DNA from 2 places in the Bacillus sp. JK62 genome. Region 2 is predicted to be linked to the other one. Evidence: predicted binding sites of a transcription regulator. Region 2 holds the regulator's gene; the other holds the start of a gene.
What was found. The regulator Rex, encoded in region 2, represses fermentation and respiration genes when NADH is low (regulators of the CRP and FNR family bind a similar motif). The targets are predictions, from matches to a motif close to TTGTGAAATATTTCACAA.

Region 1 (16,474 bases), on a different contig from region 2:
GACGCAGAAGAAGAAATAGAGGCTTTTTTCGCCGGCATACTTCCGCTTAATTTCTTTTCAATCTTCGCCTTCACTTCATCCCAGCGGCCTTCAGACAAAATGCGGTGCGGGCAGTACTTTCCGTTCCAGTCCTGATGCTTTCTGATTCTGTCAATCCCCCAGCCCCGTTCTTTCAAAAGCTGCGCCGCAAACGCAATCGCCAGTTCTTCTGCGGCTCTGTACCGTTCGCCGCCTGACTTGCTGTAACAGATTTCTATAGCAATCGACTTTCGGTTTCCGGTACCGTTCGTGCCGTCTCCCGAATGCCAGGCATTCCGGTCCAACGGAATTCCCTGGATCACTTCTTTGTCATCAACCGCAAAATGATAGCTCGTTGATTCGCTGTTTCCCGTCATATAGCTGATTTCATTAGCGGCGGATGCGTCGTTTGCCGTGTTATGAATGGTAATATACTCCGGCGTCATCGGATTCGGACATTTTAACGCATATTTATCAGCCGATACGAGCCGTTTTTTCACTTCAATCCCCACTCTTCATCTCTCCTTATGCCTTTTTCATCAATAGGTGGCATTCGTAGGACAGATAACTGAGTATATAGACCCTGCATTCGGATAAAAATGGAATGGATACGCATGCAAAAAATAAGACCCTTCCAAAGAAGGGTCTTATGTTATGTTTGGTTGCGCGCGGCAATATGGAATGTGCCGTCCGCTTGGTTTTCCAAATGGCTTTCATGGCCGATCACCTGTGTAAAGCTGAACCCGACAGCAACAAGCAGCAATCCTGACAACAGTTTAGATTTCATATAGACAATCTCCTCTCTGGATTTGTTTTTGGGCGTGCACCATTTTTTCATAAAACGTGAGCGCTTTTTCAGGCTGTCCGTGTTTCATGTAAAATTTGGCAGCGTCATGCGCCAATTCTTCCACATACGGATACAGCATGTGTTCTTCCAGAAAATCAAACGTGTGCCTGACGGATGCGTTATCCATTTCCTTGCCGTATAACGCATGCAAAAATTGGAACAGATTGACAAACAATTCATCATTGTATTCGCGGGCGATACTGAGCCCGAGGCGATATTGCTTCTCTGCTTCGGCTGTAGTGTTCTGTTTATAAAGAACCTGTGTTAATGAGTAAATAGAATGCGGAAGATTATCGAACTTTTCTGACCTGCAAATGGAAACGGATGTCTCAAAATATTCGGCTGCTTTAGAGAGGTCTCCCATTTTTTCGTAACAGTTTCCGAGATTATATAAGGCTGAACTGATAAGACGGGGATTGCCTTCTTGTTTTGCAAGATCTAAAGCAAGTTCTAAGTGGGGCAATGCTCTTTCTGGATACTGCATGTCATCATAATTCCCTGCAATAACGAATTCACATTGGATTCTGCGGACGTTGTACGTCTCATACGATTGGTACGTTTCAAGGGCTTGAACGGCATAACTCATGGAGACGTAGGTTTGTTTCAGGTTGTAAAAAATCTCGGCCATTTTAAAAGCAAACTCAGCTTTCTCGATGTCATCAGAAACGAGTGCAAGGTTTTTTTCAGCCCGTTTGTAATACATCATGGCGTTTAGGAACATTTTCTGTTTAAATTCGTACATTCCTCGAAAAAAATTAAAGTAGTAATCAAGCAGTCCTGTCAGTTTATACTGGTTGCCTTCAATGTCTTCCAATAATTCTGAAAACTCAGGCTGAGAAGGGTCCTCCTTTAAGGGCTTGATGTAATCCAGCATGACGCGGTGTCTGAATTCCATTAATGAATAATACAGCAGCAGATCCTGATCTTCTTCCATATCCTCAATCTCTCTCTCTACTTCACGTTTGACGCGCTCCGCCTCAAGGACGTGAAACTGCCGGATATGGGTATACCATTCATTAATTTTGAGCCCGACAAAAGAGGACGGAATAGTCTGCTTCATCCTCAATAAATCCCCCCTTTTGGAATGACCGAGATATGTCATATTTTATCATATTTGCTAGAAAAAGAAGAACGCAAAAAGACCGCAATTGTCGAATTTCGGATATCCGCAACGATTTATCTCCATCACAGGCTTATTGCTTGTTTCTTCCGTGCCGTTGATATAGCATATCCTTGCAGCTTTTATTCTGTATTAAATGGGGGTTTTCACATGACAGCACAAAATCAATTGGTCAGCCACTTTCTGTCACATCGAAACGTGACGATTGAGCTGGCGGAAAAAATCAGCCGCGAGCATTACGACTACAAGCCGGCAGAGACATCAATGTCCGCTCAGGAACTTGTAAAACACATCGTTTATTCTTTTCTTATGTTTGCAAACGTCATTAACGACGGAAACGGATCAGCTATCCAGAACAAACCGAAAGAAGAAGCGGAAACAGACCTCGTCAAACTGGCTGAAGCATGTACTGAAAAAACGACAAACATCCTGTCACAGCTGACTGAAGAGCAGCTGAACCGCGAAATTGACCTGACTGCCTCTTTCGGCAGAAAAATAACCGGCGCGGCTCTCCTTCAGCTTGCCATGGAGCATGAAATTCATCATAAAGGCAATCTTTTCGTGTATGTCAGAGAAATGGGCCACACGGAACTTCCGTTTTATCAGCAAAAATCATAATCCGGCCATCATCCGCCGATCTGCGAAATAACAGCAGGCTGGCGGATTTTTTCGTTCTGTATAAAATTTTCCGAAAATTTAATTGATTACCGCCTCTTAATCATATATAATCTGATAAAAATAGTAGGATTATTCAGGAGGCACACAGATGACTGTAAGCATTGTGTTTATGGGTTTCTTTGTCGGAACGCTGGTCGGATTGACGGGTGTGGGAGGAGCGGCGCTTTTGACTCCTTTACTGATCGTTTTGGGGATCAACCCCTCAATCGCCGTCGGCACTGACCTTTTATATAATTCCATCACCAAACTGTTCGGTGTCGTTTCTCATTGGAAGCAGCGCACCGTTCAATTTAAACTTGTCGGCTACTTGGCGCTCGGGAGCATTCCCAGCGCAACAGCCGCCATCGGTATTCTTCACTTGTTTCCCGCTTTTCACCAGCATCAGGAGCAGATTATCAAACAGGCGCTCGGCTACGTGCTGACCCTTGTCGCTATTTCCATTATCGCCCGCCTTTTTTTCGATAAAAAACTGCGGCCGAACCGCTGGCAGCAAAAAACACTTGAAGAAAAGCGGACACTCATGATACTGATCGGCGTCATTTTCGGCTTCATCGTCGGCCTGACATCTATTGGGTCCGGCTCATTATTTGCGATCGCCATGTTATACCTGTTCAGAATGAAAACGGCAGAAGTGGTGGGAACGGATATCGCACATGCCTTTCTGCTCGTAACTGTTGCCGGTCTGTTAAACGCAAGCTTCGGAAGCGTCGATTACCTGCTTGTATTGAATCTGTTGATCGGCTCTGTGCCGGGTGTGCTTCTCGGCAGCTTCTTTTCGCCGAAATTCTCACCGCGCCCGCTGCAGTTTGTGATGGCGGCGATTATTTTAATCAGCGGGATAAAATTAATCTAAAAAAGGCGGTCTGTTGTCAGATCGCCTTTTCTCTTATAACGTCACACCGGACTTAAAGATTGCAAGCTCCCGAAAATCGTTTTTTTCGTTATTGACGAATTGTCCGCTTGCAACGTTAATAATGTATTGAATAAAATCTCTTACAATGTGATCTTCTGTTGTTTCGTCTTCCGCCAATCTCCCCGCGTTGTAATCAATCCAATGCGGTTTTGATTGAAATAAATCGGTATTTGTTGATACTTTCACAGTCGGGACAAATGTGCCAAACGGCGTGCCTCTTCCGGTTGTAAACAACACGATGTGACAGCCAGCCGCGGCGAGCGCTGAAGAAGCGATTAAATCATTGCCGGGCGCACTGAGCAGTGTCAATCCCTTTGTTTTCAGTGTTTCACCGTATGTCAGCACATCAGAAACCGGTGCAAGACCGGCTTTTTGGGTGCAGCCGAGCGACTTGTCTTCGAGCGTTGAAATGCCGCCTTCCTTATTCCCTGGTGACGGGTTTTCATAAATCGGCTGCTCGTGCTTCATAAAATATTGCTTGAAATCATTGATCAATCGGACTGTTTTATGAAACACTTCTTCACTCGCCGCACGCTGCATGAGAATCGTCTCAGCGCCGAACATCTCAGGCACCTCCGTTAAGACCGTGCTCCCTCCCTGTGCAATCAAGTAATCTGAAAATCTCCCTAATAAAGGGTTTGCGGTGATGCCGGAAAAACCGTCCGACCCGCCGCATTTCAATCCGATGCTCAATTCTGACAGCGGAATCTCCTCACGTTTATCTCCCTTTGCCGCAAGGTGTATCTCTTTAAGAAGCGCTGTCCCCGCTTCAATTTCATCTGTGACAGCCTGTGATTCGAGAAATTTCACCCGATCTCCGTTCACTTCAGAAAGCGTTTCCTTAATTGCCGCCAGCTCATTATTTTCACAGCCCAGCCCTAAAACCAGCACACCGCCCGCATTTGGATGGCGAATGGCGTTAATCAGCATTTGTTTCGTATTCTCATGATCATCGCCAAGCTGGGAGCAGCCGTATTGGTGCTTTAAAACCAACACATTGTCAAAGGGGGCAATGTCTTTCGCCTCTTTTACGAAGCGCTGCAGGATTTTCTCAGCGACGCCGTTTACGCAGCCGACTGTAGGCACGATCCACAGTTCATTCCGGACGCCGGATGTACCGTTTTCTCTTTTGTAGCCTTTAAATGTCCGGTTCTCATTTGTAAAAGGATTGTCCTCGAAGCGCGGTGAATACGTGTATTCTTGCACATCGGATAAATTCGTTTGCAGATTATGGGTATGAATATGCTCGCCGGCCGAAATCCGCCTTGTCGCACACCCGATCGAAAAACCGTATTTAATGATGCTGCCGTTTTCTTCAATGGTTTGCAGCGCGATTTTATGCCCCCGCTTTACAAGGTCCTTCACTTCAATCGTCAGTCCGTCTGTATGCAGCCGCTCCCCTTTGTTAAAATGGCGCATAGCGAGAAGCACGTTATCGTTTTTATGGATTTTTATGACCTCTTTCATTTCACTTCCCCCTTATTGCCGCAGCATTCATGTAACGCATGCTTCATCCCCCGCTTATGAATGACAGAGAGAAAAAAAGCCGTTCGTTCAGTCAGCCCCGGAAGATGGTTCAGATTCTTTCCCCACAATCGCTCTTCTCCTAATATAGAAAATGCCGCTTGAAACATATCATCTTTGCAACGGGACCGCGCCATTTGAAAACGGTTCAGAACCTCCTCGCCGTCTGCCGGTTTGTTCGGCCCGTTCCAGTATGAATAGATCATGGCGCTGAATGAAAACACCAGTCTCTCAGGAAGCCGGCCCTCCTGTTCGATATAAGCATTCAGCGTCGGCAGGTTTCTTGTTTTGAATTTCGCGGCGGCGTTAAGGGTGATGCTTTGCAGATAATGTTGGATATAAGGGTTTTTAAACCGCTGTAACACATCTGCCGCATACTGGGTGACACCCTCCATTTGCAGCACGGGAAGGATTTCTTCATTGATCAGTTCTTCGATGAATCTGCCCGTCACCTCGTGCTCAGCCGCTTCCCGGACGGTTTGGAGTCCGTATAATAAAGCCACTGGCGCCAATGCCGTATGAGCGCCGTTTAAGATTCTCACCTTTTTTGTCCTGTAAGGCGTAAGATCAGACGTGATCAGTGCGTTCAGCCCGGCATCAGCAAAAGGAAGCTCATTCTGTAGCTGTTCCGGCCCTTCTATCACCCACAAATAATAATGCTCTCCGACCACAAGCAGACGGTCTTCGTATCCGAGAAAATCGGTAAGTTCTTCCGCGGTATCAACAGGAAATCCCGGAACAATCCGATCCACGAGGGTATTGCAGAAGATGTTCGCATCATGAATCCATTGAGTAAAATCAGGCTCCAGCTTCCACAGCCCGGCATATTGAAGCACGGCAGCCTTCAGTTTCCGTCCGTTTTCTTCGACCAGTTCACATGGAAGCACAATGCACCCTTTCTCGGCGTCACCCGCAAATGCCTTATAGCGGAAATAAAGGAACGCCGCTAATTTCCCGGGGAATGTTTTTTGAGGCCTATCCTCAAGCCGGTCGCCTTTCTCAAACGTAATTCCCGCTTCTGTCGTATTGGAGATGATAAAACGAAGATCCTCTTGTGCTGCCAGCCGTTTAAAGGAATCATAGTCAGAAAAAAGATCAATGCCGCGGCTGATGGATTTGACAATCGTGTGTTCTTCAGCCGGTTTTCCGTCCTTTATCCCCTGCAAAAAAAGCGTAAACAAACCGTCCTGTTCGTTTAAACGTTTTATTTTCTCAGAGCCTCTCGGCTGTACGGCGACAACGCTTCCGTTAAAATCCGTCAATTGATTCAATTGATCGATCTGCCAATCTGCAAAGGCCCGCAAAAAGTTGCCTTCGCCGAACTGAAGGACTTTTTCAGGATATTGAATGTATTCACCGCACATCTTTTTATTCAGCTGCCGCAAGCTGTCCGCCTCCTTCTGCATTTATGCACACGTTAACATTTTTCCGTACGAAAACCCGGATAGTCAGACGGGCCGTTATGTGAGTTTTTTAATTGAATCTCTTATCATCACCTCGGTGTTTTCGTATATTTTTTCCGCCGCCGTATCCGGGTCGGTGATAAGCGCCAAAATTTTCTCTGCGCCGAGTATGCTGATTTTTTCAACCGGGCGTTTTACTGTCGAAAGCCTCGGCGTCATGTATTGGGAAATGCCGATGTCATCAAACCCGATAACGGATATATCTTCCGGAACGTTCAGGCCTTTGGCGAAAATGGTATTCATCGCCCCGATCGCCATATCATCGTTTGAACAAAAAACAGCCGTAGGCGGTGATTGAAGCGCCAAAAGTTTTTCCATCGCCTGACTGCCGCTTTCCATATCATAGCGGCCTTTTACACTGTATTCATGCTTAATCGGGATAGAATGATCAATTAAAGATGTCAAATAGCCTTCTTTCCGCTGAGAAGCTGACCTGAATCCTTCCTTTCCCTCAATGATCGCGATATCTCTGTGTCCGTTTGCGATCAGGCAGTCGACCGCCTGTCTGGAGCCTTCTTTATCGTTTGACAGGATATTCGTGATGCTCCGGTCATCAATGTCCCGGTTCAGCACGACGAGCGGGATGTTTTTCTCGCGGATATGATAAATAAATGAATTATCACTGTCGCTTTGGCTCATTAAAATGATTCCGTCATATCTCATGGGCGTAATGGTTTCAAAGCTTTTCAGATCGTCAATCGCGCGGACGAACAAATTGTATTCCTCACTGATTGTGCGGTTTACACCTTTGATGGTATCGGAAAAAAAGCTGTGTGAGGTTCCGTTTGTGATGCTTGTAAAAAACAGTCCGATCGTATGGGACTTTTGCATGGCAAGGCTTTTTGCATTTACATTCGGTGTGTAATTCAGCTGTGAAGCGAGCTCTAATATTTTCTGTTTTGTATGCTCTTTAATGTAGGGGCTGCCGTTAAGTGCCCGGGATACGGTTGTGTGGGATACGTTGGCGAGTTTTGCGATATCTTTTATGGTTACCATCGTTTTTCCTTTCTTTCTGTATGCTGTCATTTATTTCTATTGTATCATTAACGGACAGTCCATAAAATCACTAAAGTTGAGGTTTTGCATGATGTAAGTCCTGAACGAGCTCAGCATGCTGCCGGTCCGTCAGTTTATACATTAAACCGATAATCAGCATGGCGCACGCTAAAGCGAAAGCCGGGTACAGCAGCAGAAGCCCTTTAATCCCGATTAACGTGCCTTTTGTCTGAGACGCATTCGGGATATAGCCGATAACGCTCAGCCCGATGCCTGAAAGAAAACCTGATAAAGATTGGGCGAGTTTTCTGGAGAAGTTGAAAAGCGAATATGTCGTCGCCTCCTTCCGTTCACCCGTCTTCCACTCTCCGTAATCAATAATGTCCGACACAAGCGCCCACGTAATGCCGTTTGGTATACTGATCCCGATAAAAGCAATGCTCGCTAACGCCGTAAAGATATATACATTTGACGGGAGACAGAAATTCAGCGCATCAGCCGCGGCGCTGACGGCAAAACCGATCATCACCGTTTGCTTTTTTCCGAAGCGTTTGACGAGTTTCGGCATAAACAACACACCTAAAAATGAAGAGCCGATGATGATAAAACTCATGTAGGACATCAGCTCCGCATTGTTGAGATTGTATTGGGCGAAGTAAACAAGCATAGCGGATTTAATGTTGTATGCCGATATTGAGAAAATCGTCATGAAAACGACAGTCAGAAGCGGTTTGTTGCCGATAAAGCATTTGAAAACCGACATGACGGACAGCTTTTCTTTCGGCGCTTCACGGACGATAATTCTTTCTTTGCAGTTTCGGTAGCAGATCATAAATCCCGCGATTCCGATTACGGCCATCATTCCCATGACTGCCGGGTAGCCGATGTGAACGTTATCAAAATGAACGAGAATCGGGATGACGATGACACTTGTAATGAGTAGCGCGCCGAGAGAGCCGATCTGGCGGAATGCGGAAAGCGCCGTTCTGTCCTCCGCATCCTGTGTAATGGCTGCGCCGAGGGAGCCGTACGGAATATTGACAAAAGAATAAGCGACCCCCCACAGCATGTAAGAAGCATAGGCGTACACAAGTTTCCAGGTGACGCTCACGTCCGGTGACACAAAAATCAATACGGTCATGACCGCAAGAATAATACTTCCGAATAATAAGTACGGCCTGAATTTCCCCCGGGGTCCGATCTTTTTTCTGTAGTCAATGGCCGAGCCGACAATCGGATCAGTCAAAGCCGCAAACAGCTTGCTGACCAAAAAAATACTGCCGGCGAACGCTGCCGGAATGCCTGCGACATCTGTGAAAAACTTCAGCAAATAGATCTGCCCGAGATCAAACATAAATCCGTTCCCAAAATCTCCGAAACCATAGGATACTTTTTCTTTCAGACTCAGCTTATGCTCCTTCACTTTTGCGGCAGGTGCTGTCACGACAGGCACATTACTCATAGGCCACCTCTTTCATTCCATTTTTTAAAAGCGGAAATATTCCTCAGCATTCCGGTAACAAATTCCCTCGACAATCCTCCCTAAAAGCTCCATATCACAGGGCGCTTCGCCTTGTTCCGCCCAGCCGCCGATCAGCGTGCAGACAAGCCGCCTGAAGTATTCATGGCGGGGATAGGACAGGAAACTTCTTGAATCCGTCAGCATCCCGATAAAACGGCTGAACAGACCTGCGTTTGATAACGCTTTCATTTGTTGGAGCATTCCATCTTTCGTGTCATTAAACCACCAGGCTGTGCCGAATTGAATTTTCCCCGGTGTTTTCCCATCCTGAAAGCTGTTGATCATGCTGGCGATAATATAGTTGTCATTCGGATTCAGAGAATACAAAATCGTTTTAGGCAATTGCCGCTTTTTTTCGGCGGAATCTAACAGCCGGGCAAGCGGTTTTGCGATACATTCATCATTAATCGAGTCATATCCCGTATCAGGACCGAGGCTGCTGAACTTATTTGTATTGGTATTTCTTAACGCGTTAATATGGAACTGCATCGCCCAGTCCAGTTCGGCGTAAAGACCGCAAAGATATTGCAGCGTCCGTGTTTTGAATTTCTTTTCATCTTCAAAAGACACATGCTCTCCGCTTAATCCGGCGGCAAAAATCCGGGCCGCTTCCTCTTCGGTCGTCTCGGCATAAACCATTTGATCTAATGCGTGATCCGACACTCTTCCCCCGGCACTGTGAAAGAAGCGGACGCGGGATTCCAACGCATCCAAATACGATTGGTAGGTGGTGACAGCCATTCCGGAAGCGCTCTCCAGCGACCGGACCCAATCGGCAAAACCCGGGCTGCTGATGTCCAGTCCTTTGTCAGGCCGAAATCCGGGCAGCACTTGAACCGGAAAATCACTTTCTTTTAACAGTTCATGGTATGTCAGCGCATCGGCAGGATCATCGGTTGTGCAAATGACTTTGACATTTGATTTCAGTATGAGATCCCTTGCGCCAAACCCGTCTCCCTGCAGGAGCTCATTCGTTTTTTTCCAAATTGCCGCGGCCGTTTTTTCATTCAATACGTCATAAATGCCGAACCAGCGCTGCAGCTCTAAATGCGTCCAGCTGTACAGCGGATTGCCTATCGCCATCGGCACCGTTTTTGCCCAGGCGAAAAACTTCTCTTCATCTGAAGCGTTTCCGGTAATGCAGCGCTCTTCAATGCCGTTGGCCCTCATGATCCGCCACTTGTAGTGGTCACCGTAAAGCCATGCCTCCGTAATGGTTGCGAAGGTTTTATTTTCATAGATTTCCTTTGGGCTTAAGTGACAGTGATAATCAATGATCGGCATGTTTTCAGCGTATTCCCGGTACAGCTTTACGGCCGTTTTACTATCCAGTAAAAAGTCATCACCCATAAAAGCTTTCACACTCTCATCCTCCCTCTTAAAAAATGTTAACGTTAACAAAATGGTTCTTTTTTATTTTAGCTTCCTCTTTCTCACATATCAATCATTTTTATTTTATTTTTCAGAAAATTGTATTCATTAACATTTTTATGCAAAAAAAAGACATTGCCGAGAAAAGTCCGGCAATGTCTTCTGTATGATCTTAAGGATTAGTAAGCGAGGCTGAATAATCCTTTGATATGTGTTAAATAACGTACGTTACTTGCTTCTTTCATTAAAGATGCCGGAAGGCCTTTCAGCGGAGTAGAGTTCGCTCCGATGATGGCAACCGCGTCTTTACGTCCAAGGCTTGCAAGCGTACCAGAGTTTACAGGCTTGAATGTTTCAAGCGTTTTTCCTTCTAAGTAAGCGAACAGGTTGTAACCGACAAGTTCACCCATCTGCCAAGCGATTTGCGCTGTCGGCGGGTACGGACGGCCGTCCGGCGCAAAGTATACAGCGCTGTCTCCGACAACGAATACATCTTCGTGAGAAGTAGATTGTAAGAAATCGTTAACCGTCGCACGGCCGCGGTTCACTTCAAGGCCGGATTCGCCGACTAACGGGTTGCCTTGTACGCCGCCTGTCCATACAAATGTGTTGGCAACGACTTTTGAACCGTCTTTCAGATCAATAACGTTTCCTTCAACATTTGTAACAGGAAGACCTGTTAAGAACTCAACGCCGCGTTTTTCAAGGCTTTTTGTCGCGCGTTCGATAAGGTCATCAGGAAGAACAGGAAGAATTTTCGGACCTGCTTCTACTAATTTCAGTTTGATTTCTTTCGGATCTACGCCGTATTTTTTCGTAAGGTTCGGCATGATGTCAGCAAGCTCACCGACAAGCTCGACGCCTGTTAAGCCGCCGCCGCCGATAAGGATTGTTGCATCAGCTTCGTTTTTCGTTTTAGAGTATTCACGCACACGGTCTTCCACGTGTTTGTATACTTTGTTGGCATCAGCAGCAGATTTCAGCACCATGCTGTTTTCTTCAAGTCCAGGAATGCCGAAATAAGCCGTAACAGAACCAAGTCCGACAACAAGCGCGTCATAAGTCAGCTTAGAACCGTCAGAAAGGGCAACTTCTTTCTTATCAACTGAGAAAGAATTGACTTCTGCGATTTTAATGTCGACGTCTTTTCCTTTCAGAAGTTTTTCAAGCGGCATAGCAACAGCCTGTTCAGACACGTTGCCGGCTGCAAGGCGGTGCAGTTCCGTAATGATTTGGTGAGTCGGGTATTTGTTCACAACGGTTACGCGTGCTTCATCTTTACTGTAATGTTTGCGAACGGTTAAAGCAGAAAGAACTCCGCCGTAACCAGCGCCTAAAATGACAATATGTTTTGACATCGTATATCCTCCGTCCTTTATATCAATTTGAATCTGAGATTATTTTTGTTTTTCGTTCATGATTTCAAGATAGCTGTTAGCAAAACGGAACAGCTTTTGAGCTTGAGGATCTTTCAGCATGCGCAGCAGGCCGAAAAGTCCGATCGTTTCATTGCTTGCATCCGCGCGGTCTTTTGCTTCGATCGCAGTAGCCGCCACTTCTTTCGCTGTTTCTTTCACCGGCTCAAGAATTTCTGTAAGCGCACCCACTGTATCGCTCTTCAATACTTCGTCTGTCGCTACAGACTGTGCAAAATCATAAGACTTCGTTAAAATATTTACTAACTCAGTCAGTTTTGGAAGCTGATCCACTAAAACAGTCAGTGATTCTTGAACTTCAGGTTTTAGCAGCTGATCAATAAGATCGCGTTGGCCTTGGCTGACAGATGCATTTGTTTGATCGATTGTTTCTGGCATATCCGATTCTCCTTTACTATAAGCAGTATGCTGATTTTTTTTGGAAAGGGTAGCCTTTCCCCCTTCATGCAGAAAAGCATGAAAAAGCAAGATTGTGAATTCATGCACAATCATTTACAAAAATAAATGTTTACTACCCAGTTTTTCACTTTGCCATATCCAGTATTATTTTTATATCAACAAAAACAATTGAATAAGTCAAAATTTCTTTTTCCTCTCTGAAAATAGCAAACATAAAAAACCCCAATTTGATTTACTCTTATATAATAACACTTTTTGAACAAAATTTGAACGTGAATTGTTTCGTTTATGAAATTATTTATATGGCGGGGGTGTAATAACGTTTCTTTTAGGCTATTTTTTTACAGACCGTCCGCTTTTCCCCTGTCATTTTTCCCACAATTTTAAAAGCGGGCCCGTTTTTCCCGTAAAGGGGTCACATTCCGGGAGCGGGACGCGGCTGATTTCTTCTGAAGTTCTATCATTTTTCTCCGTTTTTGTATCGTACTGCCGGCCGCCCGGATAAGCCCCGATCACGGTAAAATCAGAACTGCCCGACAGTTTTTTATGTCCGGTGCCGGCCGGAATGACCGCTGCGTCTCCCGTTTGAAGAACGGCGTCCGCCCCTTGTTCCCCGCCGAACCTCAAAACCGCGGTTCCTTTTACCGCGACAAGAACTTCGTGCGTGGTGCTGTGAAAATGATGATACGGAAATACTCCGCCCGTCCAGCTGTTCGACCAATCGTGCCGGCTGAGGACGGACTCTGCTTTCTGTACCGTTTCTTCATTAAATACCGCTTTATAAATAACAAGCGGAAGATTCGGGTTATTCGGAATGCGGCCGTCATCTTCGAAATAAAGCACTTGAATATCCTCTTTCTGCATTGTGTTCACCTCCGTATATGTCTGTTTCCCATTCATCATTTATTAAAACGCTATTTTCTCATATTCCATTGCGAAGCCTGCCGGTGAATAGTATAGTATAAAAAAATATGTGTCAAAATGAGGGATTTAATGAAAGCCATCGTGATCGGAATATTGGCATCTCTGTTTTTTGCAGTCACATTTATTTTAAACAGGGCGATGGAGCTTTCCGGCGGAAGCTGGATGTGGAGCTCTTCCCTGCGTTTTCTTTTTATGATTCCGTTTTTATTTTTGATCGTTTATGCGAAAGGAAAATGGGCGCCGCTCTGGCATGAAATCCGGAAAAAACCGTTTTTTTGGCTGAAGTGGAGTTTTACCGGGTTCGTGCTTTTTTATGCCCCGATTACGTTTGCGGCGGCATATGGGCCTGGCTGGCTGATCGCCGGCACGTGGCAGATTACAATTGTCGCGGGTGTGCTTCTGTCGCCGTTTTTCTACGAAACAAAAAATTCACCGGCGGGCCCGGTTTCCGTCAGACAAAAGATCCCGCTGATTTCGCTGGTTACTTCCGTCATCATCCTGATCGGAGCCGGGCTGATTCAGCTTCAGCATGCGGGTTCTCTGTCCGGCCGCACGATACTATTCAGCGTGGCGCCGGTCGTCATCGCGGCGTTTGCCTATCCGCTCGGCAACCGCAAAATGCTGGAACAATACGGCGGAAAACTCGATACGTTTCAGCGGGTGCTCGGCATGACGCTCGCAAGCCTTCCGTTTTGGCTTTTGATCGCCGCTTTCGGCTGGCATAGAGACGGGCTTCCCTCAATGGGACAGACATTCCAATCCTTTATCGTCGCACTCAGCTCGGGCGTTATCGCAACAGTATTATTTTTCCGCGCCACCGATATGGTGAGGAATGAGCCGCAGAAGCTCGCTGCTGTTGAAGCGACACAGTCCGGAGAGGTTCTTTTTGCACTGATCGGCGAAATCGTCTTTTTATCCGCAGCGTTTCCGTCACTTCTTTCATTTGCCGGACTGTTCATTATTATTGGGGGAATGGTCATGCATACATTCGCTTCCCGGCAGATAGACCAGAAAACGGCGGAGCAAACGTCAGCCAATCTCACTGGTTCCTGATTTTTTACGAAAGGTGTCATCCCAAATGAAAGAAGAAATTCCGGCAATATCTTTTCTGTCAGCCGGCAAACGCCTTGAACAAAACAATACGTCCTTTGATGTCCTGAGCCGTGTAACCGGACATATTCAAAAAGGTTCTATCACGGCCTTGATAGGGCCTTCCGGCGCGGGAAAAAGCACATTGCTGTCACTTTGCAATCTGATGAATACACCTGATGAAGGGGAAGTGCTTGTATTCGGAAAAGAAATAAGGCGCTGGGATATCAGGGAGCTCAGAAAAACCGCGGGCCTTGCATTTCAATCAGCTCCCGTCACGGAGGGCACGGTGCGGGACAACCTTCTGCTCGCAGAAAAACTCCACGGGGCGCAGCACTATACCCCTGAAGAGCTCGCAGATTTTACAGACCTTCCGCGCGGGCTTCTGGATCGGAATGCAAAAGAATTATCCGGAGGTCAGCGGCAGAAGCTCTCATTAGCGCGAACTCTCGCCGGACTGCCTTCCATCCTGCTGCTGGATGAAATCACCTCGGCGCTCGACCCCTCATCCGTTCTCACCATTGAGAAACTGATTACGAAACTCCATCGGCAAAAACAGCTGACAATCCTGTGGATCACCCATAACCTTGAACAAGCGGAACGATTATCCGATACGGTATGGTTTATGGCTGAGGGACGGCTTTTAGAGACCGCGGAAACGAAAACGTTCTTTAAGGAACCGAAACACGAAAAGGCCCGGGCGCTTTTACAAGGGAGCGGGTGCTGATATGAATGATCTTTCACTGTTACTAACAAGTATATTTGTCATTATCGCTTTATTCCTGTCTAAATCTTTTAAAGCCGGCGTCGAAAAGGATATGATCGTCGCAACCGTCAGGGCCGTCATTCAGCTTCTCATCATCGGCTATGTGCTGTCGCTGATTTTTCGCGGTGATCACCCGATATTTATCATATTAATGGTGCTTCTCATGCTCACGGCCGCTTCGCACAATGTCGCCAAACGGAAAAAAATGCGGATCGGCTCATTTTGGCGCGTTTTTCTGACACTGGCAATCGCGGAAACCGTGACGCAGGGACTTTTACTGACCCTTCACATCATTCCGTTCACTTCAAGATATGTCATTCCGATAAGCGGCATGGTCATCGGAAACTCCATGGTGCTCTCAAGCCTGTTTTTAAGCCGGCTCAGTTCGGAAGCAGACCTGCGGAAAGAAGAAATCCAGCTGATTCTCTCTCTCGGAGGAACGCCTAAGCAGGCCGTCCGGCAGATATTGACGTCCAGTATGAAGCTCAGTATGATCCCGACGCTTGAAAGCCAGAAAACATTGGGTCTCGTTCAGCTTCCCGGCATGATGACGGGGCAGATTTTAGCGGGGGCTGATCCGATACAGGCGGTGCGCTTTCAGCTGCTGATCGTTTTTACAACGATGGCCTCCGCTCTTCTTACATGTATCATACTCAGCGCCTTGACATATCCTTCCCTTTTCACGGAACACTGGCAATTAAAAAAATTCAGCAGGGAAGCGTAAGCTTTTTCCCTGCTGAATGGTGGTTCATGACAAGGTCAGAGATTCATAGTAACGGGATAATTCAATAATCATCGCTCCCATCCGCTCAATGTCCGGAGCAAGGACCCTCTTTACCCCTTCATCCCGGATCGCTTCAGCCGTCACTTTACCGACTGCGGCGGCAAGCACGTGTTTTTCGAATGCCTGCTGCAATTCTTTTGCGGATCCTTTTTCTTTTGCATAATCAAAGAGAGAGCGCACTTGAATGGCTGTCGTAAAACATACGGCATCGACCTCTCCGTTTAACAGCTCTCCCAGCAGTTTATCGACCGTCTCCCTTTCAGGCGGAATATGCTGATACGGCAGAACAGGGAATACCTTCGCTCCGTTTTTCTCAAGGAACTCCGTTAAAACCGGCGCTTTCTCGCCATGAAGCTGTATCATGACTTTTTTATCTTTAAAGTCAAATCGTTCCAAGGAGCGGATCAGCCCTCTTGTTGTACCGTCTTCATCTGAGGCATGCGGCGTGATGCCGAGCTTTTTTAAGGCCGCATATGTTTTATAGCCTCTGCAGCCGATTTTCGCTTCATGAACGGCCGCTAAAAATTCTTCTTTCAGACCGATTTTTTCCGATACCGACAATAACGTTTCCGTACCGATGCCTGTGGTGAATATCACCCAGTCAGCTTTTTGCTCGGCAAATGT
Region 2 (16,474 bases):
GATTTCTCTCGTGCTGTGCATAACCGCCGCTTTCATGTTTTGAGGCACTGTGTGAGTCATTTGGCAAAATCCTTTCTCTGCTTTGAAATGTAAGTGCATACATTTTTGTTTTCTCTGTTACTTCTCCTATTTTATCTGCTTTTCCATACGTTCAACAGCCTTTCCTGCTGTATAAAAGGACAGCCGCACTGTACTTTTTATTTTTTCATATACAAAAAACACTGAATTGATAAAATAGTACTAATAGGAGGTGCAGGCTAATGGCTGAACTAGAAAACCGGACACAATTTGCAGAACTGCTGGCACCTGCCGTCAAATCGCTGAAACTTCATCCTGATTATAAAGTCAGAAGGAAAAATAACGAAAAAACAGGACAGTCTTATATCGATCAAATCGCACTCCGATTAGGCGTTTCCTCTAACACGATCAAAAGCTGGATCGGACAGATGGGCGCAAACTACATTCCCGGACGAATTGACGACGGAAAGCTGTTCGGCATGATCTGGATCATTATCGAAAAGACTGACATGGATCCTGAATGGCTGACCGGCCTTCTGGAAACCACCACCATTCCCGTCATCAAACCCGCATTGCCCGTTTGGACGGCGTCTTGTCTAAAAAAAGCAAAAATACGCCGGAAAGACGGATCATTCGGAGCGCCGAGTGATGAAGATGTTGAAAAAGCAGTAAAGCGGCTGTTTCATGACAGACCAAGCCATGAAACGAATGCGCTTACAGAAAAGCCCGTCACGCATAACTTACCGTCACGCCGGACCGGGAACTTTATCGGACGCGGCTTTGATATAGAGGCGATTCGGCAATGGATGCTGTCTCCGTCACCGGTCTGTTTAATCACAGGCTGGGCCGGCATGGGAAAAACAACGATCGCTCTTGAAGCAGCCTACCTTTGTGCCGGCGGTTCACCAGATTGGCCGGCATTCAACAGCATCATCTGGATCAGCGCTGACTGGAAAGGATTGAGCTTCAGCGATTTTTTAAACACGATCGCCTATCAGCTTGGACGCGCAGAACAAATCGACAAATCTATCAACGAAAAACGCTTCGTCGTCCGCAATGCATTAGCCGCTCATTCAAATGAAAAACCCGTGCTGCTGATCGTTGACAGCATCGATACAGCGGAACGTGACATTCACGAATTTATCATCGGTCTTCCGGAAGGCGTAAAAGTCCTCCTTACGGCACGGGAAAACGTAAAACAGACATACCGGGACGGCCTCGGGGAACTGGCGGCCATCCAGCTGAGCGGCCTTGAACAAACGGATGCCCTTGAATTTTTCCATCAAGAAGTGCACCGCTGTCTGCAAACATGCAACCTCCCGCAAAAACGGGAAAAGCTGGAGCAGCTGCTGTGGCTATCGCCTGACCTTAAGAATGAATTCGTCTCGGCAGCCGCCGGCAACCCGAAGGCCATGGCACTGAGCATCGCTTACATGTCAGACGACGACATCCCCGCTCCCCAGCTCATTCAAGAACTTAAACAAGCGGGTTACTCATTATTGGAATTGTTTGAAGTTCTCTTTGGCCGCACATGGGACAGATGTCATGAAGACACACGGAAACTATGGCAGACGCTTTGCTTTTTCGCTAAGCCCCCTGATGAAAAAAGCTTGGCTCAAGCGGCCGGATTAGACGTCCGGCGGTTTCATTACGCCATTGAGCAAATGAGGTCATATGCTTTAATACAGCCGGAACGAAGCGAAGGAAGGATTCAATACGCAGCCCATCAAACCGTTGTCGCTTACGGAGAACAGCACTTATCCGAAAATCACGAATTTGAAAAAGGAGCCCGCAGCCGCTGGGCGCATTATTATATCGATTATGCGGAAACCCATATAAAGCGGGAACAGCCCAATTCTGTCTATTGGAGCTACTTGCTGGGACGGAATTTAGAGCAAATGAAAAAGGAATGGCCGAACATCCTAAAGGTCATCGAATGGTCGAGTGAAACCGGACAACATGACATCCTGATCAAACTCATCATCCGCATCAGCCATTTTCTAAGCAGAATCAACCTGCCCCTGCGAATCGAATACGGATTAAAAGCCGCCGATGCCGCCCGTCAATCAGGCGAACACACACGGGAAGCCTACTTCAGGATCGACACGGCAGGCTGGGCGCTGATGGAAGTCAACGATTCAGACGGAGCTCTCAGGCAAATAGAAGCCGGCCTGAAGATACTCGAACAATCAGGCGCGCCGGATCACGACGACTTGAAAGTATGGGGAAGCGCCCTGCAATCGAGGCTGCTGTTAAAAACTGGAGAACCGAACAAAGCGGCAGCAATGCTGAACGGCATCAAAGATCAGCCCGTCTCCCCCATTATCCGGCACAGGGTTCTTCTGGTCCGCGGCGACCTGAGTTTCGCCCGCTCTCACTACGAAGAAGCCATCACATTATACGAAGCGGCAAACACAACCAGCGCCGCATACGGCGGCGAAAAAACGATAGAAGCCTATTTCAACCTGGGCATGGCTTACGTCAAGTGTGATCAACTCGAAAAAGCGGAAAAAGCCTTTGAACAGATGCTCTATGACAAACACAACGCCAATCAAGTTGAACTGATCTACTATTATTACGGAATGGCACAGCTGTTGTACCGAAAAGGAGAGAAAACGAAAGCGATGGAATCGAATCAGAAGGCCATTCGTCTGATTGATTCGTGGGAGCCTGGGATTGGGATTCGGGGTGAGGTGGAGCAAATGGATATTCTCATTTAAAAGACAACTACATTGCGGCTAGCGGTACAAGCTTTGAAAAACACTCATGACCTTGTTGTTTTTAAAGATAAAAAGGTATCTTTATCAGTACAGTAAATTGATTAAGATACCTTGATTGAAAAATTATTATTTCACAGAAAACAAATTTCTAAAGTTAAACCTTTTAACAACAAGAGGTTAATACTTATACAGCCGTATTAATGCTGTACTGTAATATAATGTTTTAGTTCACCTGACCAATATCTTCCTCCCCAATCCTGTCCAACTTGCACATCATACTTACCTGCAGGAAGATTTTTCGTTGAAAAACTCACACGAAAATTACGTGAACCAATACTATGCAAAATATCTTTTCTGGCAATTACCTTACCTTTATTATTTAATATAATTACTGAAAAGCCATTATCTAAATCCCTAGCCAAAGTACCAGTAACCACAATGGAAGTAGCTCTTTTCGTATATGTATTAGCATCTGTTTTAAATTTGATTGTACCTTTCGAATCCATAGCTAATGCTTCTGACCCGCCTGCGAAAATGGCAACTCCCAAAAGTGCTGCTGTAAACAGGGTCATTACTAACTTTTTCATCTTTAGAATTCCTCTTTTCTTTTTAATATTTTAAATTCACAATTATAATAACATATTTTCCTAAAAAAACAGAGGTTTTTCCATATCTTTCTTCTGAGAAATGAATAAGTATGATAGAAATTTATTAATATTAATGCAAATTTAAGATTCTTGTGTAATGAAGCTTAAAATTTGAAGTATCATCTATAAAACCTTTGCCAAGGTATCCAATAAACCCATATACATGAATAAAAGATTACAAAGTGCTAAACAAATACACTTTTATAAAAAATTTTATTTTTTCCATTCTAGCCGGCGGATGCGAGGAGAATTTGTTCGCGCGCATTTTATTTGCCTGCTCGAAACAACGAATCAGTGATTGGTTTCATCTCCAAAATTGCGTTCTATTTTTTCATAGGATTTTTTTCCTGAAACTTTAAGTGATTTTTCCAACCTCTTCTTTTCTTTTGGTTTTCCCATACATGCAGGGTGATGACTTTTCGACGGAGCTTTGATTTTGTGCAGTTCTAAAATGGATATGGGGTAGAAAACACAATGTGAATAACAGCATGATAAGTGACACTATCCCTAAATATCTCCTCATGTTTTCCCCCTTTCTCTTTCCTTCCATACTATTAAATTTATTTTTATAATAGCTTATATCTTGAGAAAACAAGACTATTATAATACCCTTGAACTGCATTTAAATTTGGCTTACCGTTATTATTTAATAAAGATCTGTGCAATGAAAACTCTTTCTGTCCGATATACCCTTAAGTATTCCTAATCAACATTATGCTGTTGAGTTCAAATATTTCTTAATTCAAACTCTAGTTCTTCTGCCCTTTTTCAAGATCCAAACAAGTAATGCAATAAAAACGACATTAAATATAAACGCAGAAATAACATAAGTTTCATCTGAAACGCCAATATACTTCCCTTTCGATTCTAAGAGATCCCTTACTTGTTTACTCCATAAAGAACCATTCAGCGAACTATCGTCTGCTCCAAATGTAATTTGTGCTGTTTCCTTATTGCTACTTGTAATATTAACACCATAAAATACTGTATACCTATTGTTATAAAAGATAGGCATATAAGAATAGTCAGAAACTAAAGGCTTTACCTTTTTGGCAGGTAATGATACGTACAAAATCGCAGAGTAATTACCTATCCCTGTTTCAAATTGCTCAGCTTTAATAAACTTCGTATTTGAAGGTAGATCAATATTATAAAAATGCTCAAAAATTTGAATATCTTCTTCCGAAAAATCTGTTAATTGGTAGTAATGCGGATCAATAATACATTTATGAAAATACCATCCATTAAACAATAAAAAAAAGGCACTTATTAAAATTACTAATACTGCCTTATATATAATCTTTAACTGTATCACAATGATATGCGCCCCCTCAATATGCATTATAACGCTTTTCCCAAAAGTAAATCAAAACAGCGATTTACTTTTGGGAAGAATTAATTATTCAAATTTTATTTTTTGTTTAAGGCAATCTGCAAATGCTTGTGCAATTACTTGACCATCCTCTTGGGTATAATTCTTAACATTAAAATGATGTTTAAATTCCAAACATACAGGATTGTTGGTGTTTAAATAGTACTCTGCATCCTTAGTAACTGCTTCAAATGAATTATTAAATCTGTTTTTGAAAAATTGAGAGTATCTTCTACTATAGCCGGTAGTATAGTATTCTTCAAATACCTTGTAAACTGGTTGTGAGGTAATCCCTGTTCTTGTATTCATAGCAAGGTTAACAGCGTCTACATCTCCTAATAAATCTTGAATTCCAAATGTACCAATTTGACCTCCTATTAAATCTATTGCAGCATCATAAGTTGTTTTATAATTAGCATTATAACGAACAGTGTCTCCCCCTACTGTAATTAAATCACCTGCCCATCCTGCAAGATCTTGTATCATTCCTACAGAACTATGAATTATTGCATTAAAAGTGGCCATCATATGTGCGACATCTAGTGTCAGTTTAGAAAATGGATCTATCAGGATTCTCTTTTCTTGTCCCTTCAATACGTTATCAGCTATTTTAACAAAATCTGTGTCAATAAAATCCGCTGTTAAAATCCACAATAAACCATCATATTCATCTTTTCTTAGATACTGGGCAACTAATTCATTTGCCTGTTGAGTAATATTGCCAACCGGATTAGGTTTATTTCCTTCCTTTTCAGTAACATAATCTACTGCTGTATTATATAAAACTTTTAATTGTTCGAAGAACTTATTATTTGTTGCGGAAACAAAATTATTACTATTTTCTTTATTATAAACTATAGAATTAACGCCTTTATTCTTGCCTGATGAGATATTATTATCAATCTCTATTTTCCCAGGTCCGTCCCCTATACTCCTTGTCTTTATTTGGTCAAATGCCCAATCGGTGGGAAGTGAATAGCCACGGTTACCGCTAAATCCTGAAGACATATCACATACAAAACTGCTGACCGAATAACCGGCTGCGGCCACGCGACTACAAACATTTCTCGCGCCATAAATACCAATTTGATAACCACTATTGAGTTGGGCAAATGTCCTTTTAATTGCTTTAAAATAAGGGAGTATGCGACTGGTAACCTCACCGTCAATAGCGTCGTAATCTACAGTAAAATAAATAATAGTATTTTCTTTAAAACCAAATCCCTTAGCCGCACCAACAGCTGCTCTGGCATCGAATACCCCTTGAGTTTCTGTAAAATAAGAAGCTTGAATTGAGTTTCTCTCGTAAATTGGAAATACGCTAAGCCCTGCAGCAAATATAGTCTCTAATTCAGGCAACGTCATCTGATACGATCCAGTAAGGTATCTCCCAACCGTTGTATACCCGTTGGCTTTCAAAGTTGCTGCTCTGGCAGCATTAATTGGTGTGGCACAATCACAAGCTGTTCCTTTCCTATCTTCGTCACCTTTGCTTACTAAAAGAGATGCCCAGGTCTGCATTCCAGCTACTCCATCGGCAGGTAATGCTGAAAACTTTTGAAAATTAATAAGTGCTGTTCTCATATTTTCATCGAAGATACCATCAAATCTTCCTGGATCACGATTATTACAGTACAAAGCATATTGTAAGAGCTTTACTAAATTAGCTTTTGTGCTACCCATTGAGATTGTCGGGCATTTTGATTTTGTAGCAGGTCCAAATGTTCCAGTTGGTTCTGCTATTCCTTCTTCGACCTGGAGTGCATAAATTAAAGCCTCATTAGTTTGTCGGGAGTATCTACCGTCACATGGATTAAGGCCAGTGACCTTATAATATTTCCGATTCAACTCTTGTTGAATATTACGAATTTTGGCATCTCCTACATTTACAAAAGCGTCCATATTTAATAACGCTTTAAAGATTATAGGAGTTGCAATTCCATCTTGGTTAGACAACCCTGCATCAGTTTGAAATTTTTTTATAGCAGCCTTTGTACCATCACCATAGGTTCCTGTAAAACCAGTTGGATTATATCCCTTGCAATACAATGCACCTTGAAGAATCATAATTTCATTTCTTGTTTTTTCATTCGAAGAATTAGATTTAGTTGATAATGTAGGACATTTTGCCATAGTAGCTGGTCCAAATGTTCCAGTAGTTGACGTAATTCCTTCTTCAATTTGTAATCCTGTAATCAAAGCTTCAATCACAGGCCACCCTGTTTTTCCATTTTCATCAATTTTCACATAACCTGGCTTGTTCAAGTAAACAAGATTTACCCATTGTTGAACTTTTTGTACCATTTCATCCATTGTTTCCACTCCTTATTTTTTGTTAGTAAGGTACTTCATTTAAAAGTGGCAAACGTATGACAAAATAAGAATATCTGCTCTTACTTCAAAAGATGTAAAGAATAAAAATCAGCAAAGCGCCAATGAACATAAATCCTTTTAAAAGATTTATAACAAAATCATATGCCTTGATGCTAACTTGAATAAATTAGAATCATTTATTTGTAATTTAAGATGAATGATAGAAATAAAAAAAGTCCCTCACAAATTCATTGAACTTGTGAGAGACCTCGATATGGCATTACATCTGGCAACCCCTTATGTCCAAACAGGGATCATAATTTTTTTACATCATGCCGCCCATACCGCCCATGCCGCCCATGTCAGGCATTCCTGCGCCGCCGGCGTTTTCTTCCGGTTTGTCAGCGACAACGGCTTCAGTTGTTAAGAGCATTGCTGCTACAGAAGCTGCGTTTTGCAGGGCTGAACGTGTAACTTTTGTCGGGTCAACGATACCTTTTTCGATCATGTTTACCCATTCGCCGGTTGCAGCGTTGAAGCCTACGCCGATTTTTTCATTTTTCAGGCGCTCAACGATGACAGATCCTTCAAGTCCTGCATTGTGTGCGATTTGACGGATCGGCTCTTCAAGCGCGCGAAGCACGATGTTGATACCTGTTTGCGCATCGCCTTCAGCTTCCACTGCAGCGACTTTGTTGTATACATTGACAAGCGCTGTACCACCGCCGGATACGATACCTTCTTCAACAGCTGCGCGAGTTGAGTTGAGGGCGTCTTCGATGCGAAGTTTACGCTCTTTCAGCTCAGTTTCAGTCGCAGCGCCGACTTTGATGACAGCTACGCCGCCGGCAAGTTTCGCAAGACGCTCTTGTAATTTTTCTCTGTCGAATTCAGAAGTTGTTTCTTCCACTTGAGCGCGGATTTGGTTGACGCGAGCTGCGATTTTTTCAGTGTCGCCGGCGCCTTCTACGATTGTTGTGTTTTCTTTCGTTACTACAACTTTAGAAGCGCGTCCCAATTGTCCGATTTCAGTAGATTTCAGGTCAAGGCCTAAGTCTTCTGTGATTACTTCTCCGCCTGTAAGAACAGAGATGTCTTCAAGCATTGCTTTACGGCGGTCACCGAAGCCAGGAGCTTTAACGGCAACAGCGTTGAATGTGCCGCGAAGTTTGTTGACAACGAGTGTAGCAAGAGCTTCACCTTCAACATCTTCAGCGATCAGAAGCAATGGTTTGCCTTGCTGTACAACTTGCTCAAGCACAGGAAGGATTTCTTGAATGTTTGTGATTTTTTTGTCTGTGATTAAGATGTAAGGATTGTCAAGAACCGCTTCCATCTTATCAGAGTCAGTCACCATGTAAGGAGACGCATATCCGCGGTCGAATTGCATACCTTCCACAACTTCAAGCTCAGTTGTGAAGCCTTTAGACTCTTCGATTGTGATGACGCCGTCGTTTCCTACGCGCTCCATTGCTTCAGCGATAAGGCTTCCGACTTCCTCATCAGCAGCAGAGATCGCAGCAACCTGAGCGATAGACTCTTTGCCTTCGATCGGCTTAGAAATTTCTTTTAAGTTTTCGATTGCAACAGTTACGGCTTGTTCCATACCTTTACGTACGCCGACAGGGTTAGCTCCCGCAGTTACGTTTTTCAGGCCTTCGCGGATCATAGCCTGCGCAAGTACAGTCGCAGTCGTCGTACCGTCACCGGCAACGTCGTTTGTTTTGCTGGCTACTTCAGCTACAAGCTTCGCACCCATGTTTTCAAACGCGTCTTCAAGTTCAATTTCTTTTGCGATTGTCACACCGTCATTTGTAATTAACGGAGAACCGAATTTTTTCTCCAGAACCACGTTACGTCCTTTTGGCCCTAAAGTTACTTTTACAGCGTCAGCAAGCGCATCGACACCGCGAAGCATAGCGCGGCGTGCTTCTTCACTAAACTTAATATCTTTTGCCATGTTAACGAAACCTCCTCGAATTTTTAAAAATATTTATTTGCTTAGCCGATTACAGCTAAAATGTCGCTTTCACGTAAGATTAAGTATTCAGTACCTTCGTATTTCACTTCAGTACCGGCGTATTTTGAGAAGATAATGCGGTCGCCCTCTTTTACTTCTAAAGCAACGCGCTCTCCGCTTTCCAACACGCGACCTGAACCGGCTGCCACGATTTTGCCTTCTTGCGGCTTTTCTTTTGCAGAATCCGGTAATACGATTCCGCTGGCAGTTTTTTCTTCAGATTCTACGAGTTCAATGACAACGCGATCACCTAATGGCTTTAACAATGTAATAACCTCCTCAATAGTATGAATATGTAATTTTAGCACTCAGCTCTAAAGAGTGCTAACACAGTTATTATAATAAAGAATCTCACTTCCAATTTCAAGTCATAAGAATAAAAAATTTTCACGCTTACATGATTCTCTCTCGCACTGATTTTCTCCTTTTTTCACGTCAAGTTCACTTGTGTTACAATAAGAACAAATAAGTTGATTTTATAGGATAAAGGAGTACATATCATTTGAGAAAACAGTATTGGTATATCATTTTGACATATGTTATCATGCAGCTTTCCGCATTGATCGGCATTCCTTTAATGTACAAATTCGGCTATGCGGGCGGGCACCCTACGAATGCGAATCTCACCATGGCTCAGGGGATTTATTCCGTCGTAAGCTTTTTTATCTGCCTGATTATCGTTCTCTTGATTTTGAGAACCGCGCCGAAACAGACATTAAGAAACGGGAAGAAAGCATCCGCCGGCATGTCCGTTCTCTGGGCGGTCGCGGGAATATGGCTCGCTTTATTTTCTCAGGGAATCGCCGGGATGATTGAGCAGTATGTCTTTCATGTGGGCAGCGGTTCCGAAAACACGAAAGCCATTCTTAACATTATTAAAGCCATGCCGCTCATGATTATCGTTTCTTCTATCGTCGGGCCGATTCTTGAAGAAATCATTTTCCGGAAGATCATCTTCGGTGTATTATATGAAAAAACGAATTTCTTTATCGCCGGACTGATCAGTTCCGTCATTTTCGGCATTGTGCATCAAGACCTCACGCACCTGCTGCTGTATACGGCCATGGGCTTTACCTTTGCGTTCTTGTATGTGCAGACGAAACGGATTATTGTGCCGATATTCGCCCATGTCATGATGAATACCATTGTCGTGGTCATGCAGCTCGGCCCCGCCCAAAAATATATTGAACAGCATAGTGAGCAAATGCAATTAATTATTGGAGGATTGTTTGTATGAGGAACCCAATGACTTGGGGCTTGATTTATTTCGCAGTCGGCTGTATCTTTACGTATTTGGCCGCAAGCTCTCCGGGAAGCATGTGGTCTTTTTATTCCATACTGCTGATGGTTTTCGCCGCTTATAATATCAGCATCTCGTTTAAAATGTTCGCCTTCTCATTTAAAGTGAAGAAAAATCAAAAATAATAAAAGAAAAGCCATTTCTCATCATTGAGAAATGGCTTTTTTTATGCTGATACGTCCTGGTCAGATTCACTGCCGGTCTGCCTTTTCCGATACGCCGCTTTTGAAATCAGGATACTGATCTCGTATAAAATGCAAAGCGGAATGGTAATCATCAAGTGAGACAGCAGCTCAGGCGGCGCAATCATCGCGGCGATCACGAGCAGCACAAAATATGCGTACTTCCTGATCTTCGATAAAAACATCGGCGTGATAACACCGAGTCTCGTTAAAAACATGATCAGCACCGGCATCTGAAACAGCAGCCCGAACGGAATCGTCAGCTGCAGCAGAAAATGAAAGTATTCGGTGATCCCGATCACCTGGTTGACATCCAGGTCATTCGAGACCCGCTTCATAAAATCAACGACCAGCGGAAATAAAATATAATAAGAAAACGACACACCGCCGACAAACAGCACGATCGAAATCGGAATATAGCTGAGTGTTACTTTGCGCTCCTTCTCATACAGACCCGGACTGACAAACGCCCAAATCTGATAGAGAATAATCGGCGAAGTCAAAATGATGCCGATGATAAACGCGAACTGCAAAAAGATAAACAGCGGATCCGTCAGGTTAAAAGCATTAAGGGTGAGCTCTTTTACTTCATCGGCTTTTTGAAGATACACAATGATAGGTTTTGCCAGAAAAAAGCCGGCAATAAAGAAAACCGTAAAGGATAACGCCACAATCAGCAATCGTTTCCGAAGTTCGGCAATATGCTCCACAAGCGTCATTTGATTCACTCTCATACGCGTCATCCTATCTTACTGTTCTTCTTTCTTTTTTTCCTCTTCTTCACCGGCTAATCCCTTAGTAGCGTTCTTAAATTCACGAAGCGTGTCCCCCGCCGCTTTTCCTAATTCGGGAAGCTTCTTCGGACCGAAAATAATCACCGCCACCACACCGATAACCGCCAGGCTTCCAGGACCGATCATGTGCAGCTCCTCCTTTCGCTATTCAATTTCTTCCAAAACAGAATAATGCTTTAAGAAATAAACCAATGATTGAAGCTCTACTGCTAAATCTATATGATGAATTCGAATGTGATCCGGCACATTCAAACGGGCCGGCGTAAAGTTAAGGATTCCCTTGATTCCGAGCGACACGAGCCGGTCGGTGATTGACTGGGCGGCAACCGCCGGAACGGTAAGAATCGCCACGGGTTCATCCTTTATGTGAAGCTCTAAATCATTAAGATCAAAGACAGGCACACCGCCTACCTCAGTTCCTATTTTACTCTGATTCACATCAAAAGCCATAGATATTTTTGTGTTATTATTTTTTGTGAAATTATAGTGAAGAAACGCCGTCCCCAAATTCCCGACACCGATCAAAATGACGTTCGTCGTTTCATCCTGATCCAGTGTTTTTCTGAAAAATGACAGCAGGTAATCCACATTATAGCCGTATCCTTTTTTGCCGAGCGCCCCGAAATAGGAAAAATCCCGGCGGATCGTGGCCGAATCGACTTTTACCGCATCGCTCAGTTCAGCCGATGAAACGCGCTGCTTTCCTGACGCGTGTAAATTCTTTAAAAAGCGATAATAAAGCGGCAGCCGTTTTGCCGTCGCCTGTGGAATTTTTGATTGATCCTTGTTCATGATTGGTCCTCCACTTTATACTCAGATGCATCTCTTTTAAAATCACCGTTTTTGCCTCCTGTTTTTTCCATGAGGCAGGTCGGGCCGATGACCATTCCTTTATCCAGCGCCTTGCACATGTCATACACGGTCAAAGCGCAGACTGAAGCGGAAGTTAGCGCTTCCATTTCCACACCTGTACTCCCTTTCGTTTTTACGCTTGCCTGTATATGAAGAACGGCTTCGGAATCCTTTTCCTCCCAGCCGAATGAAATGTCGACGCTGCTTAAAGAAAGCGGGTGGCACATCGGGATAATCGCTGACGTCTGCTTTGCGGCCATAATTCCTGCCACCTGTGCGACAGCCAGCACGTCTCCTTTTCCGATCTCGCGGTTTTTGATTCTGCTGTACACGTCATGTTTCATGTGTACGCTGGATATCGCAGCGGCAGTACGGACTGTTGAAGATTTATCGCTTATATCCACCATGCGGGCACGGCCTTCTTCATTAAAATGAGAAAATCCATTCATATTTAAACTCTCCTTACTTCTGATCATACACTATTTTCTCCCTGATGTCTTATCCTATAATGTTCCAATTCTGATGTATTGTTTGCTGACAGCAGGTTGATAAGCTACACTTAACTTATTATAACAGAGGTGAAATAATATGATGATCTTACAAATTAATCAGCTATCCAAATCTTTTGGCGCTGATCCTATTTTAAACAATATAAAGCTTGAAGTCAGATCTCGGGATCGCATCGCCATAGTAGGCAGAAACGGAGCCGGCAAATCAACTCTCCTTAAAATTATCGCAGGTCACCTTTCATATGAAAAGGGTGAATTAATCAAACCGAAAGAATTAACGATGGGATATCTTGCCCAGCACACAGGCTTGGAATCCCAGCTTACCATAAAAGAAGAACTGCTGAGCGTTTTTGATTTCCTGAAAGCAATGGAAAAAGAGATGCGCTCTATTGAAGAAAAGATGGCCACGGCCGCCCCGGCGGAGCTTGAGACGCTGATGAAAACCTATGACAGGCTTCAGCAGGATTTCAAGGATAAAGGCGGCTATCAATATGAAGCGGACGTCCGATCTATCCTTCACGGCCTCGGCTTCGGAAAATTTGACGATTCCGTGAAAGTGCAAAGCCTGAGCGGCGGTCAGAAAACAAGGCTTGCGCTCGGAAAACTGCTGCTGACCCAGCCTGATCTGCTTATTCTGGATGAACCGACGAACCATCTCGACATCGATACGCTTACATGGCTTGAGCATTATTTACAGGGATATTCAGGCGCAATCCTGATCGTTTCCCACGACAGATACTTTCTTGATAAAGTCGTCAGCCAAGTGTACGAGGTCTCACGGACAGAAAGCAAAAAATACCTCGGCAACTACAGCGCCTATTTAGAACAAAAAGCTGAGCAGTATGAGAAAGACCTGAAGCTGTATGAAAAACAGCAGGACGAAATCGCCAAGCTTCAAGATTTTGTCGACCGCAATCTGGCCAGAGCTTCTACAACGAAAAGAGCCCAAAGCAGACGAAAACAGCTTGAACGGATGGACGTCATGGCAAAGCCGCTCGGGGATGAGAAATCCGCCGCCTTCCGTTTTGACATTACAAAACAGAGCGGAAACGACGTCCTGCGCGTACAGGATGTTTCCATCAGCTATGACGGCCAGCCGCCGCTCTTGAAAAACCTGACCTTCGGCATTACAAGAGGCGAAAGCGCCGCCCTCGTCGGACCGAACGGAATCGGCAAATCAACCTTGCTGAAAACGATTATGAATACAATCAGTCCGGAATCCGGGTCGATCACGTACGGTTCCAATGTCACAATCGGCTATTACGATCAGGAGCAGGCTGAACTGACCTCGTCCAAACGCGTGCTGGACGAGCTGTGGGATGAATATCCGGACATGCCGGAAAAAGAGATCAGAACATGCCTCGGCAACTTTCTGTTCAGCGGAGACGATGTCCTGAAACCGGTCCGTTCGTTAAGCGGCGGTGAGAAAGCAAGAGTCGCGCTTGCCAAGCTGATGCTTCAAAAAGCAAATTTTCTCATCCTTGATGAGCCGACAAACCACCTTGACCTGGACAGTAAAGAGGTGCTGGAAAACGCCCTGATCGACTACCCGGGAACACTGTTATTTGTATCGCATGACCGCTACTTTATTAACAGGATCGCCACAAGAGTGCTGGAGCTGTCACCTGATCATGCAGAAGAATATTTGGGAGACTATGACTATTACACCGAGAAAAAAGCACAGCAGCTGGAACTGGAAGAAATGAAGCGGCAGGAAAAGGAGCAGGCTCAGCCTGCCGGCAAGGTCAAACAGGATACGAAAAGAACTTACGAGGAAGAAAAAGAATGGAAGAAGAAAGAACGGCAGCGCCTGAGACGCATTGAAGAAATCGAAGCGGCCGTCTCATCCGCCGAAGAGAAAATCAGTGCCAATGAGGAGCTGCTGTGCGATCCTGACGTGTATCAGGATCATGAAAAAGTACAGACCATTCACGCGGAGAATGAAGCCCTGAATCAAGAGCTCGAAAACTTATTAGCAGAATGGGAGGAACTCTCCTCAGAAGAATAGAAAAAGTCAAGCACCTCTTTAAGGGGTGCTTTTTTATCCACAGCTATCCTCCTTGTCAGCCATTTAAGCAAGCGCTTTATACACACTATCCACAAAATTTTCTGACTTTATCCACTTTACTAACAACTTACAGTCCCTTATCCAGACTGGATTTCTGAATATATTCACAATCCTGTGGATATATTAGAATTATCTGTTAATAAGTAAAAAAAAAAGCCTCACGTTTTACAACGTGAGACGATCAAAGGATGTTAATTCCAAACCGGGCTGTCCGTTCATATCGTACGAGCCCCGGATCCCCTTTTCAAAAGCAACGGTTCCGGCAGCCGCAATCATCGCTGCATTGTCCGTGCATAAAGAAATCGGCGGGATGATAAGCTCGGGATCTCCCGAATGGCTGAATTCCCGCTGCAGTGCGGCTCTCAGCCCTTTGTTAGCGGCTACGCCTCCTGCAAGCAGCACTTGTTTAACCCCGTATTCTTTCGCGGCCTTAGAGGTTTTTGCCGTCAGTACATCAATGACACTCTGCTGAAAGCTTGCGGCAAGATCCTCCGGAGGAATCACCTCATTTTTTTGCGAGGCGTTATGAAGCGTGTTAATCACGGCTGATTTCAGGCCGCTGAAGCTGAAATTGTAAGACCCTTCTTCCAGCCACGCACGCGGAAGCGGAATGGAATCCGTTCCCGCAGCAGCCAGCTTATCAATCTGCGGCCCTCCCGGATAAGGAAGCCCCATCGTTCTTGCCACTTTGTCGTAAGCTTCGCCTGCGGCATCATCCAGCGTTTCACCGATAACCTCGAATGAACCGTGCTCTTTCATATAAACCAATTCCGTATGTCCGCCTGACACAACCAAAGCAAGCGCCGGGAACTGAAGCTCTCCTATCAGCCTGTTTGCATAGATATGGCCCGCAATGTGATGGACGCCGACTAACGGTATTTGATGGGCAAAGCTTAACGCCTTTGCCGCATTGACCCCGATTAACAGGGCTCCGACAAGTCCGGGTCCTTCCGTTACGGCAATCGCATCAAGATCATCAAAGCCCATCTCCGCCTTTGAAAGAGCTTCCTCAATCACAAGGGTAATCTGCTCCACATGATGTCTGGACGCTATTTCAGGCACGACTCCGCCGAAACGTTTATGACTTTCAATTTGAGAAGCGACAACGTTTGAAATGATGTCTTTTCCGTTTTTCACGACTGAGGCCGCAGTTTCATCACAGCTTGTTTCGATTCCTAATACATAAATATCTTGTTTTTCACTCATGTAATGTCACCCACATTAATAACGCGTCTTCCCCGTTATCTGTATAGTATTGTTTTCTGATTCCTCCGGCCTGAAGACCGAATTTCTTATATAAGGATTGGGCGGGATGATTTGAGACCCTGACTTCGAGAGAGAGCCTTCTTGCCTTTTTTTCTCTGCACAATTCTATCGCAGAGCGAAACAGCGCTTCTCCCAACGATTGGCCCCGATATTCCGGCTTAATGGCTATGTTCGTAATCTGCGCGTCATCTATAATAATCCAGATTCCGCAATACCCCGCCAGACAGCCATCCTTTTCAATGACAAGGTAGTGGGCATACGGATTTTCCAAAAGCTCATGATAAAATGAATCCTTCGTCCACGGAGAAGTAAAGGATGCTGTTTCAATTTCATAAATTTGATCAATATCTTCCGGCCGCATGCTTCGAATCGCCGTTTTCGTTTTCATCCCTATCACCCTATTTTTGAGATTC

Region 1: a site for Rex is predicted at 12,359-12,376, ahead of ACWJJ4_RS11315 (DUF1641 domain-containing protein). Genes of this name have one in related genera too.

What each region holds. Positions count from the first base shown of each region.
Region 1 covers NZ_JBSJQA010000004.1:29,802-46,275, reverse strand. The annotation lists gene ACWJJ4_RS11370 (N-acetylmuramoyl-L-alanine amidase) at 1-530, opposite strand, end outside; gene ACWJJ4_RS11365 (PhrA family phosphatase inhibitor) at 671-805, opposite strand; gene ACWJJ4_RS11360 (Rap family tetratricopeptide repeat protein) at 795-1,931, opposite strand; gene ACWJJ4_RS11355 (DinB family protein) at 2,136-2,603, shown strand; gene ACWJJ4_RS11350 (sulfite exporter TauE/SafE family protein) at 2,752-3,516, shown strand; gene ACWJJ4_RS11345 (UxaA family hydrolase) at 3,550-5,043, opposite strand; gene ACWJJ4_RS11340 (tagaturonate reductase) at 5,040-6,485, opposite strand; gene ACWJJ4_RS11335 (LacI family DNA-binding transcriptional regulator) at 6,561-7,559, opposite strand; gene ACWJJ4_RS11330 (MFS transporter) at 7,630-9,021, opposite strand; gene uxaC (glucuronate isomerase) at 9,046-10,443, opposite strand; gene ACWJJ4_RS11320 (NAD(P)/FAD-dependent oxidoreductase) at 10,632-11,810, opposite strand; gene ACWJJ4_RS11315 (DUF1641 domain-containing protein) at 11,850-12,266, opposite strand; gene ACWJJ4_RS11310 (cupin domain-containing protein) at 12,654-13,151, opposite strand; gene ACWJJ4_RS11305 (DMT family transporter) at 13,281-14,264, shown strand; gene ACWJJ4_RS11300 (ABC transporter ATP-binding protein) at 14,290-15,027, shown strand; gene ACWJJ4_RS11295 (ABC transporter permease) at 15,029-15,790, shown strand; gene ACWJJ4_RS11290 (uroporphyrinogen-III synthase) at 15,815-16,474, opposite strand, start outside.
Region 2 covers NZ_JBSJQA010000009.1:5,668-22,141, reverse strand. The annotation lists gene gutB (sorbitol dehydrogenase) at 1-60, opposite strand, end outside; gene ACWJJ4_RS18410 (NB-ARC domain-containing protein) at 261-2,738, shown strand; gene ACWJJ4_RS18405 (hypothetical protein) at 2,936-3,325, opposite strand; gene ACWJJ4_RS18400 (hypothetical protein) at 4,128-4,727, opposite strand; gene ACWJJ4_RS18395 (glycoside hydrolase domain-containing protein) at 4,785-7,070, opposite strand; gene groL (chaperonin GroEL) at 7,396-9,030, opposite strand; gene groES (co-chaperone GroES) at 9,072-9,356, opposite strand; gene ACWJJ4_RS18380 (CPBP family intramembrane glutamic endopeptidase) at 9,593-10,327, shown strand; gene ACWJJ4_RS18375 (YdiK family protein) at 10,324-10,515, shown strand; gene tatC (twin-arginine translocase subunit TatC) at 10,557-11,315, opposite strand; gene ACWJJ4_RS18365 (twin-arginine translocase TatA/TatE family subunit) at 11,322-11,492, opposite strand; gene ACWJJ4_RS18360 (redox-sensing transcriptional repressor Rex) at 11,511-12,158, opposite strand; gene moaC (cyclic pyranopterin monophosphate synthase MoaC) at 12,155-12,667, opposite strand; gene ACWJJ4_RS18350 (ABC-F family ATP-binding cassette domain-containing protein) at 12,807-14,735, shown strand; gene tsaD (tRNA (adenosine(37)-N6)-threonylcarbamoyltransferase complex transferase subunit TsaD) at 14,961-16,001, opposite strand; gene rimI (ribosomal protein S18-alanine N-acetyltransferase) at 15,994-16,449, opposite strand; gene tsaB (tRNA (adenosine(37)-N6)-threonylcarbamoyltransferase complex dimerization subunit type 1 TsaB) at 16,460-16,474, opposite strand, start outside.